Regions from separate parts of the Serratia grimesii genome, predicted to be linked through region 3. Evidence: predicted binding sites of a transcription regulator. Region 3 holds the regulator's gene; each other region holds the start of a gene.

Region 1 (4,215 bases), 550 kb from region 3:
TCGTTGTCCTTGGTCATCACCAGATCCTGCTCGAGGAAGTCTGCACCCTGCGCGTAGGCCATGGCCTTCGCCGGCAGCGTGTGTTCCGGCAGATAGCCACTGGCACCACGGTGGGCGATCACTACCTTGTCGGCAGCCTGTGCGGCGCTGACCATTGAGGTGGCCAGGATAATCCCTGTCAGCAGGGCTTTGACTTGAGTCCGCATTCTGTTGTTCTCCATATTCTAGTTCTAGGGGCAGGGGTAGTAAAAAGGCCGCAGTGCGGCCTTTAAGGTTGCTGACAAAGCAGGAAAAAGCGTGTTTTTTCCTGCTTTGTGGTGATCAGCCGAAAATCAATAAATTGATTTTCCTGATGTTTTATTTATCAACCTCTACTTGCTCTGGGCAGGAATGAGGTTCGTCATCAGTCTGAAGGCCGCAATGCGGCCTTTAAATAATGCGAAAGTTGTATGACGTTTAACCGCGTTTGTTGGCAGCGATTTCCGCGTGGTGCTTTTTCTCGCTCATCATGGTCAGTAACAACAGCACAACAGCGCCGATGCTACCGCCAATCATCACCATAAAGCCGCCGTCCCAACCGAAGTAGTCAACGGTATAACCGACGATGGCGCTGGCTGCGACGGAGCCACCCAGGTAACCGAACAGGCCGGTGAAGCCTGCCGCGGTACCAGCCGCTTTCTTCGGCGCCAGCTCCAATGCGTGCAGACCGATCAACATCACCGGACCGTAAATCAAGAAGCCGATGGTGATCATACAGGCCATATCGATGCCAGGATTACCGACTGGGTTGAGCCAGTAAACAACAGTGGCGATAGTCACCAGGGTCATAAAGAACACCCCTGTGGCACCGCGGTTACCTTTGAACACCTTGTCCGACATCCAGCCGCACAGCAGGGTGCCAGGAATACCAGCGTATTCGTACAAGAAGTAGGCCCAGGAAGATTTATCCAGTGCGAAGTGTTTCACTTCTTTCAGGTAGGTCGGCGACCAGTCCAGGATGCCGTAACGCAGCAGGTAAACGAACACGTTGGCCACGGCGATATACCACAGCAGTTTGTTTGGCAGAATGTATTGCATGAAGATCTGCTTAGCGGTTAGTTCTTCTTCTGCTTTATCGCTGTAGTCGTCCGGGTAGTCGTTTTTGTATTCTTCGATCGGTGGCAGGCCACAGGATTGTGGGGTGTCACGCATCAGGGCAAAGGCGATCAGGGCGACCAGGATGGCACCGAAAGCAGGCATATACAGTGCAGCATGCCAGTCGTTGAACCATGCCATACCGAGCAGGAACAACAGTGGCGGCAGACCACCACCTACGTTGTGGGCACAGTTCCAGACCGAAACAATACCGCCACGTTCTTTCTGCGACCACCAGTGCACCATGGTACGGCCACACGGCGGCCAGCCCATTCCCTGGAACCAACCGCACAGGAACAGCAGCACGAACATGACCGCGATGCTAGACGTTGCCCAAGGTACAAAGCCCATGAACAACATCACCGCTGCGGCCAGAATCAGGCCAGCGGGCAGGAATACGCGTGGGTTGGAGCGGTCAGACACCGACCCCATAATGAATTTGGAAAACCCGTAGGCGATAGAAATACCGGACAGCGCGAAACCAAGGTCGCCGCGGCTGAAGCCTTGGTCAATCAAATAAGGCATGGCCAGGGTGAAGTTCTTGCGCACCAGATAGTAGGCGGCATACCCGAAGAAAATCCCCATAAAAATTTGCCAGCGCAATTTACGGTACAGCGGGTCGACTTTGTCGACCGGCACACGGGAAATGTGTGCTGCCGGCTTAAAAATACTCAACATGAGCGCCTCCGATGGCTTTATCTAGTTATCACATCAATATGATCTTGTACGTTCATTTGATGATTGAGCGGATATCGAATGTGGTGTTTTTATGTTCCATAACGAGCGTCATCCTAGTCAAATCAGCCTGGTGTCGCTGTGATGAATGGCGCAATTGTTACACTTTTATGAAACACCGGCGAATTTTGAGCGATTCGTTAACGTTATGAAATAGAAAAACACCCAAAAATCGTGATTATGATCACATTCATGGTTTTTTGTGGACATTTTGCTTTCGTTTATAGTTCGTTATTGTTCCTTATCAAACAAGGACCCCAGTGACTGTGGCCCAATAGATAAATAACTATGGATCATGAGGGAGTGTCATGGGCAGCCATTCACCGGATAACGAAACGGATGTGATCATCATCGGCGGTGGCGCAACCGGAGCGGGCATTGCCCGTGACTGCGCGCGTCGTGGCCTGCGTTGCATACTGTTGGAACGCCACGACATTGCGACGGGTGCGACGGGTCGCAACCACGGTCTGCTGCACAGTGGTGCACGCTATGCGGTGACCGACGGTGAGTCGGCGCGTGAGTGCATAGAAGAAAACCAAATCCTCAAGCGCATTGCGCACCACTGCATCGAGCGTACCGATGGGCTGTTTATTACGCTGCCGCAGGATTCACTGGACTACCAACAACAGTTTATTGCCGCCTGCCACAGTGCCGGCATTAACGCTGAAGCGATTGACCCACAGTTGGCGCTGCGTCTGGAGCCGGCAGCGAATCCAACATTAATAGGTGCGGTGCGTGTACCGGATGGCACTGTTGATCCGTTCCGACTGACCGCCGCTAATATGCTCGATGCCCGTGAGCATGGGGCGCAAATTTTTACCTATCATCAGGTGGTTGGTTTGATCCGCGCAGGCGATCGCGTGACCGGCGTGCGCGTTTTCGACCATAAATCTGCACGACGCTACGATATTCATGCCGAAATGGTAGTTAACGCCGCCGGCATCTGGGGCCAGCAGATTGCGGAATATGCCGATTTACGTATTCGCATGTTCCCGGCTAAAGGTGCTTTGCTGATCCTCGGACATCGCATAAATAATATGGTGATCAACCGTTGCCGTAAGCCCGCAGACGCCGACATTCTGGTTCCGGGGGACACTATCTCGTTGATTGGCACTACCTCGACCCACATCGATTATGACCAGATTGACAACATGCGGGTGACACCACAGGAAGTGGATATCCTGATACGTGAAGGCGCGTTGTTAGCACCGGAACTGGCACAGACGCGTATTCTGCGTGCCTATGCCGGCGTGCGTCCACTGGTGGCCAGTGATGATGATCCGAGCGGCCGTAACGTCAGCCGTGGCATTGTGCTTCTTGATCATGCCAGCCGCGATGGGTTGGAAGGGTTTATCACCATCACCGGCGGTAAACTGATGACATACCGGCTGATGGCGCAGTGGGCGACCGATAAAGTGTGCGAAAAGCTTAAGGTAGATAGTCCCTGCACCACCGCGCAAGAAGCCCTGCCTGGTTCCCGCCAGTCGGCGGAAGAAACCGTGCGCAGCGTGGTTTCTCTCCCCGCCAGCATTCGCGGTTCGGCGGTCTATCGTCACGGTGACCGTGCCAGCCAGGTGCCGGCCGGCGATCGGCTGGATAACAGCCTGGTGTGCGAATGTGAAGCCGTGACCGCCGGCGAGGTACGTTATGCGGTGAACACTCTCACCGTCAATAATCTGGTTGATTTACGCCGCCGTACTCGCGTTGGTATGGGCACTTGTCAGGGTGAGCTTTGCGCCTGTCGCGCTGCCGGGCTATTGACACGTTTTAACGTCACCACGCCGCAGCAGTCTATCGATCAACTATCGCATTTCCTCAATGAGCGTTGGAAAGGGGTACGGCCCATCGCTTGGGGTGATGCGTTGCGTGAAAGTGAATTTACCAGTTGGGTTTACCAGGGATTGTGCGGGCTTGATGCTCGGGGGGAACAGGAGGCCGATGATGCGATTTGACGTAGTGGTGATTGGCGGCGGATTGGCGGGCATGACTTGTGCTATTCGCTTGTCGGAGCAGGGCAAGCGTTGTGCCGTTGTCAGTTCTGGCCAGAGTGCCCTCTATTTCTCCTCCGGCTCGCTTGATCTGCTGGCACAGTTGCCCGACGGTACCCCGGTAGAGGCACCTTTGGCGGCATTGCCTGCACTTGCAATGCAGGCTCCTCAGCACCCCTATGCACTGATGGGGGCCGAGCAGGTGGCGATGTTGTCTGATAAAGCTGCAAGATTACTGCATCGTTGTGGTCTCAGTTTGCAGGGGAGCAGTGAACGCAATCATCTGCGTGTTACGCCGCTTGGCACGCGCCGAGCCACTTGGCTCAGCCCGCAGGCGATACCTGTCACACCGCTGGGA
Region 2 (4,215 bases), 2.3 Mb from region 3:
CAATACCCCTGACCAATCCCAACCGATATGGTGTCCCCTTGGTACCAAGGCTTCTTATGCACCCGCTGTTTCCATTCACGACTTGGCAGCACACCCCGATACTCTTCGTTCAGATCGATCCCCGTCGCCTGTCCGTAACCAAATTGGCTTAGCCAACTGTGGATGCGGTCAATACCCATTTCAAACGCCACCTGATAGAAGAAGGTGTCGGCAGATTCCTCAATGGCCTTGGTCACATTCAACATACCGTGTCCGCTCTTGAGCCAATCACGATAACGGCGCTGGGTGCCCGGCAGTGTCCAGGTCGGCGCACCAAAAAAAGTGGTGTTGGGGGTGATAACACCAGCAAACAACGCCGACGTTGCCATGTACGGTTTCACGGTGGAGGCCGGTGGGTACAATCCCTGCGTGACGCGGTTAATAAGCGGTAAATCTGGGTTGGTCAGCAGTGTTTTATAGGCTTTATAACTGATGCCTTTCACAAAAGGATTGGGATCGTAACTGGGGCTGGAAACCATGGCCAAAATGCCACCATCGCGCGGATCTTCAACCACCACCGCCGCACGCTGCCCCTTCAATACCGACTCGATGTACTGTTGCAGAGACAAATCCAGCGTCAGATAGATATTTTTTCCGGCCTGTGGCGGTTGCTCCTTCAGCAGGCGAATCACGCGGCCATGGTTGTCCACTTCCACTTCTTGATACCCGGTCGTGCCATGCAGTTCAGACTCATAGTAAGCCTCGATGCCCTGCTTACCGATATTGCGGTCGGCAGCATAGTTCTCACTCAAACCAGCTTTATCCAATCGCTTTAAATCACTGTCATTGATTTTCGAGACGTAGCCCACGACATGGGCTAATTCGGCCCCGTAGGGATATTCACGCTGCTGATAGGTATCAATGGTCACCCCGTCAAAGCGATACTGGTTTACCGCAAAACGTGCCACTTCGGTTTCTGTCAGGCCCGTTTTCAGCGTCACCGGTTTATAGCGACCGTTGTGATGCATATCATCGCGAAAAGCAGTGATATCTTCGGGGGTCAGATCGACAATCGGCGTCAACGCCTGCAATAGTGCAGCCATATTGTCAATTTTACTGGGGATAATCTGGATCTGGTACAGCGTAATATTACGCACCAATGGGATACCATTACGGTCAAATATCAGCCCGCGACTCGGCGCAATCGGCACCATTTTAATGTCGTTCTGATTGGATCGTGTTTGGTAAAAAGCATGCTGTTTAACCTGTAGGCGGTACAGGTTTGCGATCAACACGCCAAAACAGGCGACAACCAACACCATCGCCACGCCAGCACGGCGAATAAACAACATTTCCTCAGCGGAATGGTCACGAATTTTATCTTTTAATAGGGCCATACGTGGCGAGTTACCTGTCTGACGTCACATTTTCCCAAGATAAATCAGGGCAGTGAAAAGTCGGCAAGCATAGCGTTATTGGCTAACGCTCCCCATTAAAAGGTTGCTAATGAAATGGCATAAATGTTTCAGCATGTTTGAATGTTACCAAATGCCGATTTTTCTCCCGCTCAGGGATTGAGCGATGATTTGCAGCGATGCTACAATGTGACACAGATCACACTAACCTACCCTTGCCCGCACTGATTTCCCGACGCACCGCCGGGTGCGGCTTTTTCACCAAGGATCATGTTCGATGAGTACCATAGCCACAGGTTTTATTATGATGCGCTGGGAGTTACTGAGCGCTGTTATGATGTTTTTGGCCAGTCAGCTAAATGTCGTTTGCCGTAAGACCAGCCGCAACGGTATGGCATTTATGTTCAGTAGCCTGGGGCTATTTACCACCTGTTGGTTTGTTATGGGCCTGATGGGCATCAGTTTCAGCCAGGAAGGATTTGTGCATTTCTGGTCAAACGCGTGGGATATGTATGTCGAAGTGGTGAGCAACACCCCTACCGACTGGCCTATGCCCTGAAACCGCATAGATAGACAGGTGGAGTGCGTTGCACTTTGCCTGTCGTGAATACTGGCCTCGGTTGCCAATGTTATATTCTTTCCGTATTGTTCGTAGGGATAAATAAACACTAAACCAACCTAATTAATTCAAAAACTGTTCGCCAACTCGCTTTACAATAGTGCACGAATTAATTGAATAAGGAATATTCAAATGCATAAAAACACCTTTAAAATAATAACACTTGTCTGCGCAGCGGTATTTTCAACGACCTCTTTTGCGACTGTATCTGTCGTCAAAAAGAGCAATATAAAAAACAATAACGTCGAATCCGCCAAAATTCTGTATGTCGGCAATGTCACGGAAAAGAGTGTCACCGAACTGATTGCCTCCATCGATGAAATTAACGCCACCTACCCAGAATTAAAACATCTGTATTTGTATATCAACAGCGGTGGCGGTGATATGTCCAGCGGCTACATGGCTTATGAGGCAGTCAAGAGCTCACCGGTACCCATTACCACGATTAACTCGGCGTTTGTTGGTTCAGCGGCAACTATGTTCTATTGTGCCGGTAAAGAAAGGCTCGCCATGCCCGCCGCCAGTTTTATGCTGCACCCCGCTGCCGCGTCAAACATCAAGCAAGACTATTTAAAGCCCAACGAAATAGCACAAATTAAGCAGTTCTCCGACGGTTACAATGCGTTATTCCGCAACGTGTATAAACAATGCACCACGTATAATGACGAAGAAATAAGTAAAATGTTGTTCAATGAAGATGGCCGCCAGCTTATTAATGTCGATGCCGCATTAGCACGAAAGATGACGACCGACAAAGCTAATAAGATGGAAACTGTTCCTGTGTCTTATTACATATTGAATGAAGAAACCAATAACTGATTGCGTTTCACGTTGAGCCTCTGTTTGACACCCATCCATTCACAGTGCCCCAGATTTTAATAGGGGGCGCTGTGAATGGCATGGAACCGCTATGGCCGTCATGTCACCTTATGGCAACGTACCGCCGATCCCCCCAGATTAATCCGTAAACTTTGCGGCAGTTGACACCCCTCACCGGCATACGGACATCGCTCGCGGAAGAAACAGCCTGGCGGTAATTGGCGATTACCCGGCAGCTCACCCTTGCGGTCTTCAATCGCGCTGTCACTCAGCGAACGGCCTGCTCGCGGGACCGAATCCAACAACAACCGCGTGTAGGGGTGCTGCGGTTGACGCAGTACCTGTGCGGTCGGCCCCAGTTCGACGATTTGCCCCAGATACATCACGGCCACACGATCACTCATGTGCTGAATCACCGAGACGTTGTGCGAAATCAGCACATAAGTCAGATTGCGTTCGCGCTGCAATTCTACCAGCAAATTGAGGATCTGCGCCTGTACCGAAATATCCAACGCAGAGGTCGGTTCATCCAGCACGATGATATCCGGCTGCGAAGACAGCGCTCGCGCAATGGAGATACGCTGGCGTTGCCCACCGGAAAACTCATGCGGCAATCGGTCAATCGCCTCCGGCCGCAGGCCAACCTGCTGTGCCAACTCCGCAGCCAGTGATCGCCGCTGTGCCACACTGTTATGCTGCTGCACGTACACCGGCTCAGTGATTATGCGCCACACCGGCAGGCGTGGATCGAGCGATGACTGCGGATCCTGAAACACCATTTGCATACCGCTGCCAAACCAAGAACCCTCGTTGCGTGCACGCAGCAATTCGCCGCTACTCGGTTTTAACAATCCCATCAGCAACTGCGCTAAGGTACTTTTGCCACAGCCGGATTCACCGACGATACCCAGCGTTTCGCCACGCATGATATTGAGATCCAGCCCATTGAGTGCATGCACATACTCTTGCGGTTTGCCACGCCAGTTATAACTGGCAGGAAAACGCAGACGCACATCGCGCAACTCAAGTAGTGCTTCAACGTTCATTTCGCCCCTCCAAATCAATAGACTGCGGATGCCAACAGGCCACGTGCTGGGTGGGTTCAGACGTTAATGGCATCAACCGCGGTGTTTGCAGACACTGAGCGTCAGCATGACTACAGCGATTACTGAAGGCGCACCCGGTCGGCAGCGCACTAAGATTGGGCACCGTGCCAGGAATAGCGCGTAACAGACTGCGTGGTTCGGCACGTTCCGGCGCGGCTAACAACAATCCGATAGAGTACGGATGATGGGGGTTGTCTATCACCCTGGCCGTGGTACCACTTTCGATCACGTGGCCGGCATACATCACGTACACCCGGTCACACAGCTGCGACACCAC
Region 3 (4,215 bases):
ATTGTTTGAGTTGGCCGTGCAGGATGTGATTAACGCTTAATGCGTTGTCTTGATAACGGGGGCGCCATACGGCGCCCTTATTGATCGCGGAGTTTACGCTTCAGCCAAATGCCATGATGTGGGCGTTGGCTCCAGGCCAATGACGAGATGGTATGCATGACGCTCAGGTGCGACAAAATACGCCGCAGGTGGCGTTCCATTTCGGTCACCGGCATATCAGGGTGCAAATCCGGCGGCTGCATAATGCTGTTGCCACTGCTTGGCCCGTCGTACTCCAGCCGTTGCTGACAGCTTTGCAGCGCAATCTCACAAGATTGCAGATATTCCTCCGCCAGTTTTGGCGTCAGCATATAGTGCTCGCGCGCCAGAATAGTCATCGCATTAAGGTGTTCGACAATAAACTGGCTGTGTGTCACCCACAGGCGCATATCCGCCAGATAGCTCGATTCAAATCCCGGTTCCTGCATCGCCTGATTCAATGAGGTGAAAAGCGCATTGTGCGCCTGATTGACCTGCATACGGGCATAGGCCAGTGCACTGGGGTCGGGTTCTTGCTCTTCCAGCAGCAAACGCAATGCCTGTTGATCGTTCTCCAGCGCCTGGTGGGCGTTTTTACGCAGCAAGCCGCTTTGCCACTGCGGCCACAACCAGATGGTGCTACCGAACACCAGCACACACCCAATCAAGGTATCGATCAGGCGCGGTACCAAGAAATGGGTGCCGTTTAGCGCCAGTAATTGCAAGGTGTAGACCGCTGTCACCGTAAAGCCAATCACCGCCAGCCCGTAGTTTTTACGCGAGACCAAGTAGGCGAGCAGAGTGATCACCAACATCACGCTGAGCGTTTCTGCCTCAGGCAGCTGCAATTGCAGCAGGCCAGCAGCGATCACCAGCCCGACCAAAGTACCGAGTGCACGGTGCTGGATACGTACCCGGGTGGCGTTATAGCCGTTCTGGCTCACCAGCATGATGGTCAACAGGATCCAGTAAGGTTTAGGCAGGTTGAAAACCATCCCGAGGCTACTGCCCGCAGCAAGTGTGACACCCAATCGCGCCGCATTGCGCAGGGCGTTGGATTTGAATGACAGATAGCTGACCAAGGCGGGCCAGAAAGGCAGGCGGTTTTGATTGGCCATCAAATCGCGACGGTAAAGTGGGTGCTGGGTGCGCAGCAGACGGGCGATGCGACTGAAATGGTAGTAACAGAACTGCCCAACCGGGTTGTCTGGGTGCTGCGTCGCCACTTTTTCTAGTGCCGCCAGTTCATTGTCCATATTGAAGCGCTGAGAATGCTGGTGATAAAGAATATCGTGCGCCACCGTGCGCAGGCGGCCGGCAATCACCTGTGCATTACGGCGGATGATCGCTTCGGCTTGGCTCTGTTCCACCAGTTTTTGCACTTCTTCCGGTAGATGCAGGCTGACGGTAATGTGTTCCTGCAAATCCAGTGCGACCTGAAAAGTACGCTGCAGGCGCTTTTGCTCGAGGTTACTGGCGTGCGGTAGAAAGTTAAGCTGCTGATACAGCAGGGTGATTAGATCCATCACTTTTTGCTGGCGCACCAACAGGGGCGGTAACGCGGTCTGTGGATCGGTATGTTGGGTCAGCAGCGAATATTTGGCTTCAAAGTAATCTGCCAGTTCCAGATAGAGCTGATTGAGCGACTCGCGCATCGGTTGCTCTTTCCACAGCGTGAACCAAAACCAGGTAAACAGGCCGTACCAGGCTGTGCCCACGACGTATAGCAACGGTGCGTGCCAAAGCGGAACTGTACCGGCCATGCTGAGAGAAAAGATGGCAGCAACCAGCGAGGCGGGTAGCAGGCGGGCATGTAACGGGCTGATTTCACCGCTTACGCCGAGGAGCAGCGCCAGGCCGAGCATCAGTACCGGCAACGGCAGGTGCCACAGCAATGCTTGCTGCAATAGCAGGCTGCTGAGTGCAAATAGCGAACCACCGACGATCAGGCGTTTGAAGAAGCGTTTGTGAGGGGTATCCAGCCCGGCAATATTACAGCAGGCAGGAACCAGAGAAAATAACAGTCCGTATTGCAGTTGGCCGATCAACAGGCCGAGTAGCACTGGCAGGCACAGCACCAGCGTTTGCCGCAGTGCGTAATTGACTTCCGGGTGGTAAATCAGTCGGCGCCACATGATGACTTGGGGCATAAAAAAACGGCGCGAAACATCGCGCCGTTTTTTCAGTGATTAACGCGTGCCGTAAACGACAATAGTTTTGCCGTGCGCGGAGATCAGGTTTTGATCTTCCAGCATTTTCAGAATACGGCCAACGGTTTCACGTGAACAACCGACGATCTGGCCAATTTCCTGGCGAGTAATTTTAATCTGCATACCATCAGGATGGGTCATGGCATCAGGTTGTTTTGCCAGGTTCAGCAGTGTTTGCGCGATACGGCCTGTAACGTCGAGGAAGGCGAGGTTACCCACTTTCTCAGACGTTATCTGCAGACGGTTTGCCATCTGGGCTGACAGGCGCATCAGGATGTCTGGGTTGACCTGAATTAGCTGGCGGAATTTCTTGTAGGAAATTTCAGCCACTTCACAGGCGGTTTTCGCCCTAACCCAGGCGCTACGCTCCTGACCTTCTTCAAATAATCCAAGCTCGCCGATGAAATCCCCCTGGTTAAGGTAGGACAAAATCATCTCTTTACCTTCTTCATCCTTAATCAGCACCGCGACGGAGCCTTTAACGATGTAGTAAAGCGTTTCGGCCTTTTCACCTTGGTGAATCAGCGTACTTTTGGATGGATATTTGTGGATATGGCAATGAGACAGGAACCATTCGAGAGTAGGGTCTGTTTGCGGTTTGCCGAGAACCATTCGCTGTTATCCTCTGTTGTTATCGCTGCCTTGTGTCACAGGGGTCAGAGTTCCCTGTAAAACCTGTTGTCGCCGTTGTTTTAATGGTGGCTATCAGCAGATTTTGAGGCGTGTCATAAATATACGCTGTCGCTCTAGCATATTAACTTGCCGGGAGAGCTGCAAGCTACATTCTGTTAACATACCGGTAAAGGAGCCTTTCCCTGGGAGTTTCCCTGAAATCAGTGTCCCGGAAAGATTTATTGCGGCTCTGTTTGTAGCACAGAGTGAGGCGGGTGTCTTGTGTTGTCTCGCTTCAGCATGATTAGCATCAGGTTCCGTTGCCAGTTTCTATGCGAAAGCGTACCCTGATTTTAAGAAATTAACCGGAGTGACCAGCATGCAGGCAAGAGTTAAGTGGGTGGAAGGGTTAACGTTTCTGGGTGAGTCCGCGTCTGGCCATCAGGTATTGATGGACGGCAATGCGGGCGATAAAGCGCCTAGCCCGATGGAAATGGTGCTGATGTCGGTGGGGGGGTGCAGTGCTATCGATGTGGTGTCGATCTTGCAAAAAGGGCGTAATGATGTGCGCGACTGCGAGGTCAAGCTGACTTCTGAACGACGTGAAGAAGCACCGCGTTTGTTCACCCATATCAACCTGCATTTTATCGTGACCGGTAAGGATCTGAGTGACAAAGTCGTTGAGCGGGCGGTGAACCTCTCGGCAGAGAAATACTGCTCGGTGTCATTGATGCTGAGTAAGGCCGCCAGTGTGACTCACAGCTTCGAGATCCGCGACGTAGCCTGACCCTACCAGCTGTAGCGTTGGCAATGGGTACGTAATAAATCGAGAAATCGCCGCGCCGTCACTGTCAGCGGCGATTTTTGCGAATACAGCACGCCATATTGCGCCTGTGGCAAAGTGTCGATAGGCAGGATTGCCAATTTTCCCCGCAAAGAGAATGGGTTGCTCATCGCCCGCGCCACGATAGTCAAACAGTCCGTTTCCAACACCATGTTCAGTCCACAGACTACAGAATCCGAACGAATCGGCGCATGGGTCAACTGTTGATAAAAGTTTCCGAGTACTGACTGTAATTGATGATAATACCCCATGTCGGTTTCCGGCAGCAGCCACTTGGCTTGCCGCAAATCATCCAGCGACGTTGCCTGCGCCAGCGGGTGCCCATCACGTGCGATAATGCAAAATGGCGCGTTGAATAACGGCTCATGACACATTTCTTCCAGCGGAAGTCCTGGGCTAACAGTGCCGACGACGAAATCCAGTCTCCCCTCACGCAAGGCCGGCAACAGAGTAGATAGCTGCGCTTCGCGGATTATCAGGTTGGCTTGCGGGAACTGACATTTGAACGCATCTACCAGCCCTGGCAGTACC

What was found. Region 3 encodes CRP, which controls carbon source genes, mostly activating them, when cyclic AMP is high. Its sites were predicted from a motif close to ATGTGANNNNNNTCACAT; they were not measured.
Region 1: a site for CRP is predicted at 2,042-2,059, ahead of glpT (glycerol-3-phosphate transporter). Genes of this name have one in related genera too.
Region 2: a site for CRP is predicted at 1,582-1,599, ahead of SGBXF1_RS11835 (YjcB family protein). Genes of this name have one in related genera too.

The regions. Positions count from the first base shown of each region.
Region 1 is NZ_LT883155.1:240,364-244,578, forward strand. Features, by position in the region: gene glpQ (glycerophosphodiester phosphodiesterase) at 1-206, opposite strand, end outside; gene glpT (glycerol-3-phosphate transporter) at 457-1,812, opposite strand; gene glpA (anaerobic glycerol-3-phosphate dehydrogenase subunit A) at 2,178-3,821, shown strand; gene glpB (glycerol-3-phosphate dehydrogenase subunit GlpB) at 3,811-4,215, shown strand, end outside.
Region 2 is NZ_LT883155.1:2,496,348-2,500,562, reverse strand. Features, by position in the region: gene mrdA (penicillin-binding protein 2) at 1-1,376, opposite strand, end outside; gene SGBXF1_RS11835 (YjcB family protein) at 1,672-1,953, shown strand; gene SGBXF1_RS11830 (ATP-dependent Clp protease proteolytic subunit) at 2,146-2,832, shown strand; gene SGBXF1_RS11825 (oligopeptide/dipeptide ABC transporter ATP-binding protein) at 2,931-3,878, opposite strand; gene SGBXF1_RS11820 (ABC transporter ATP-binding protein) at 3,868-4,215, opposite strand, start outside.
Region 3 is NZ_LT883155.1:4,786,150-4,790,364, reverse strand. Features, by position in the region: gene argD (bifunctional acetylornithine/succinyldiaminopimelate transaminase) at 1-40, shown strand, start outside; gene SGBXF1_RS22415 (YccS/YhfK family putative transporter) at 78-2,153, opposite strand; gene crp (cAMP-activated global transcriptional regulator CRP) at 2,208-2,840, opposite strand; gene SGBXF1_RS22405 (OsmC family protein) at 3,220-3,627, shown strand; gene SGBXF1_RS22400 (LysR substrate-binding domain-containing protein) at 3,630-4,215, opposite strand, start outside.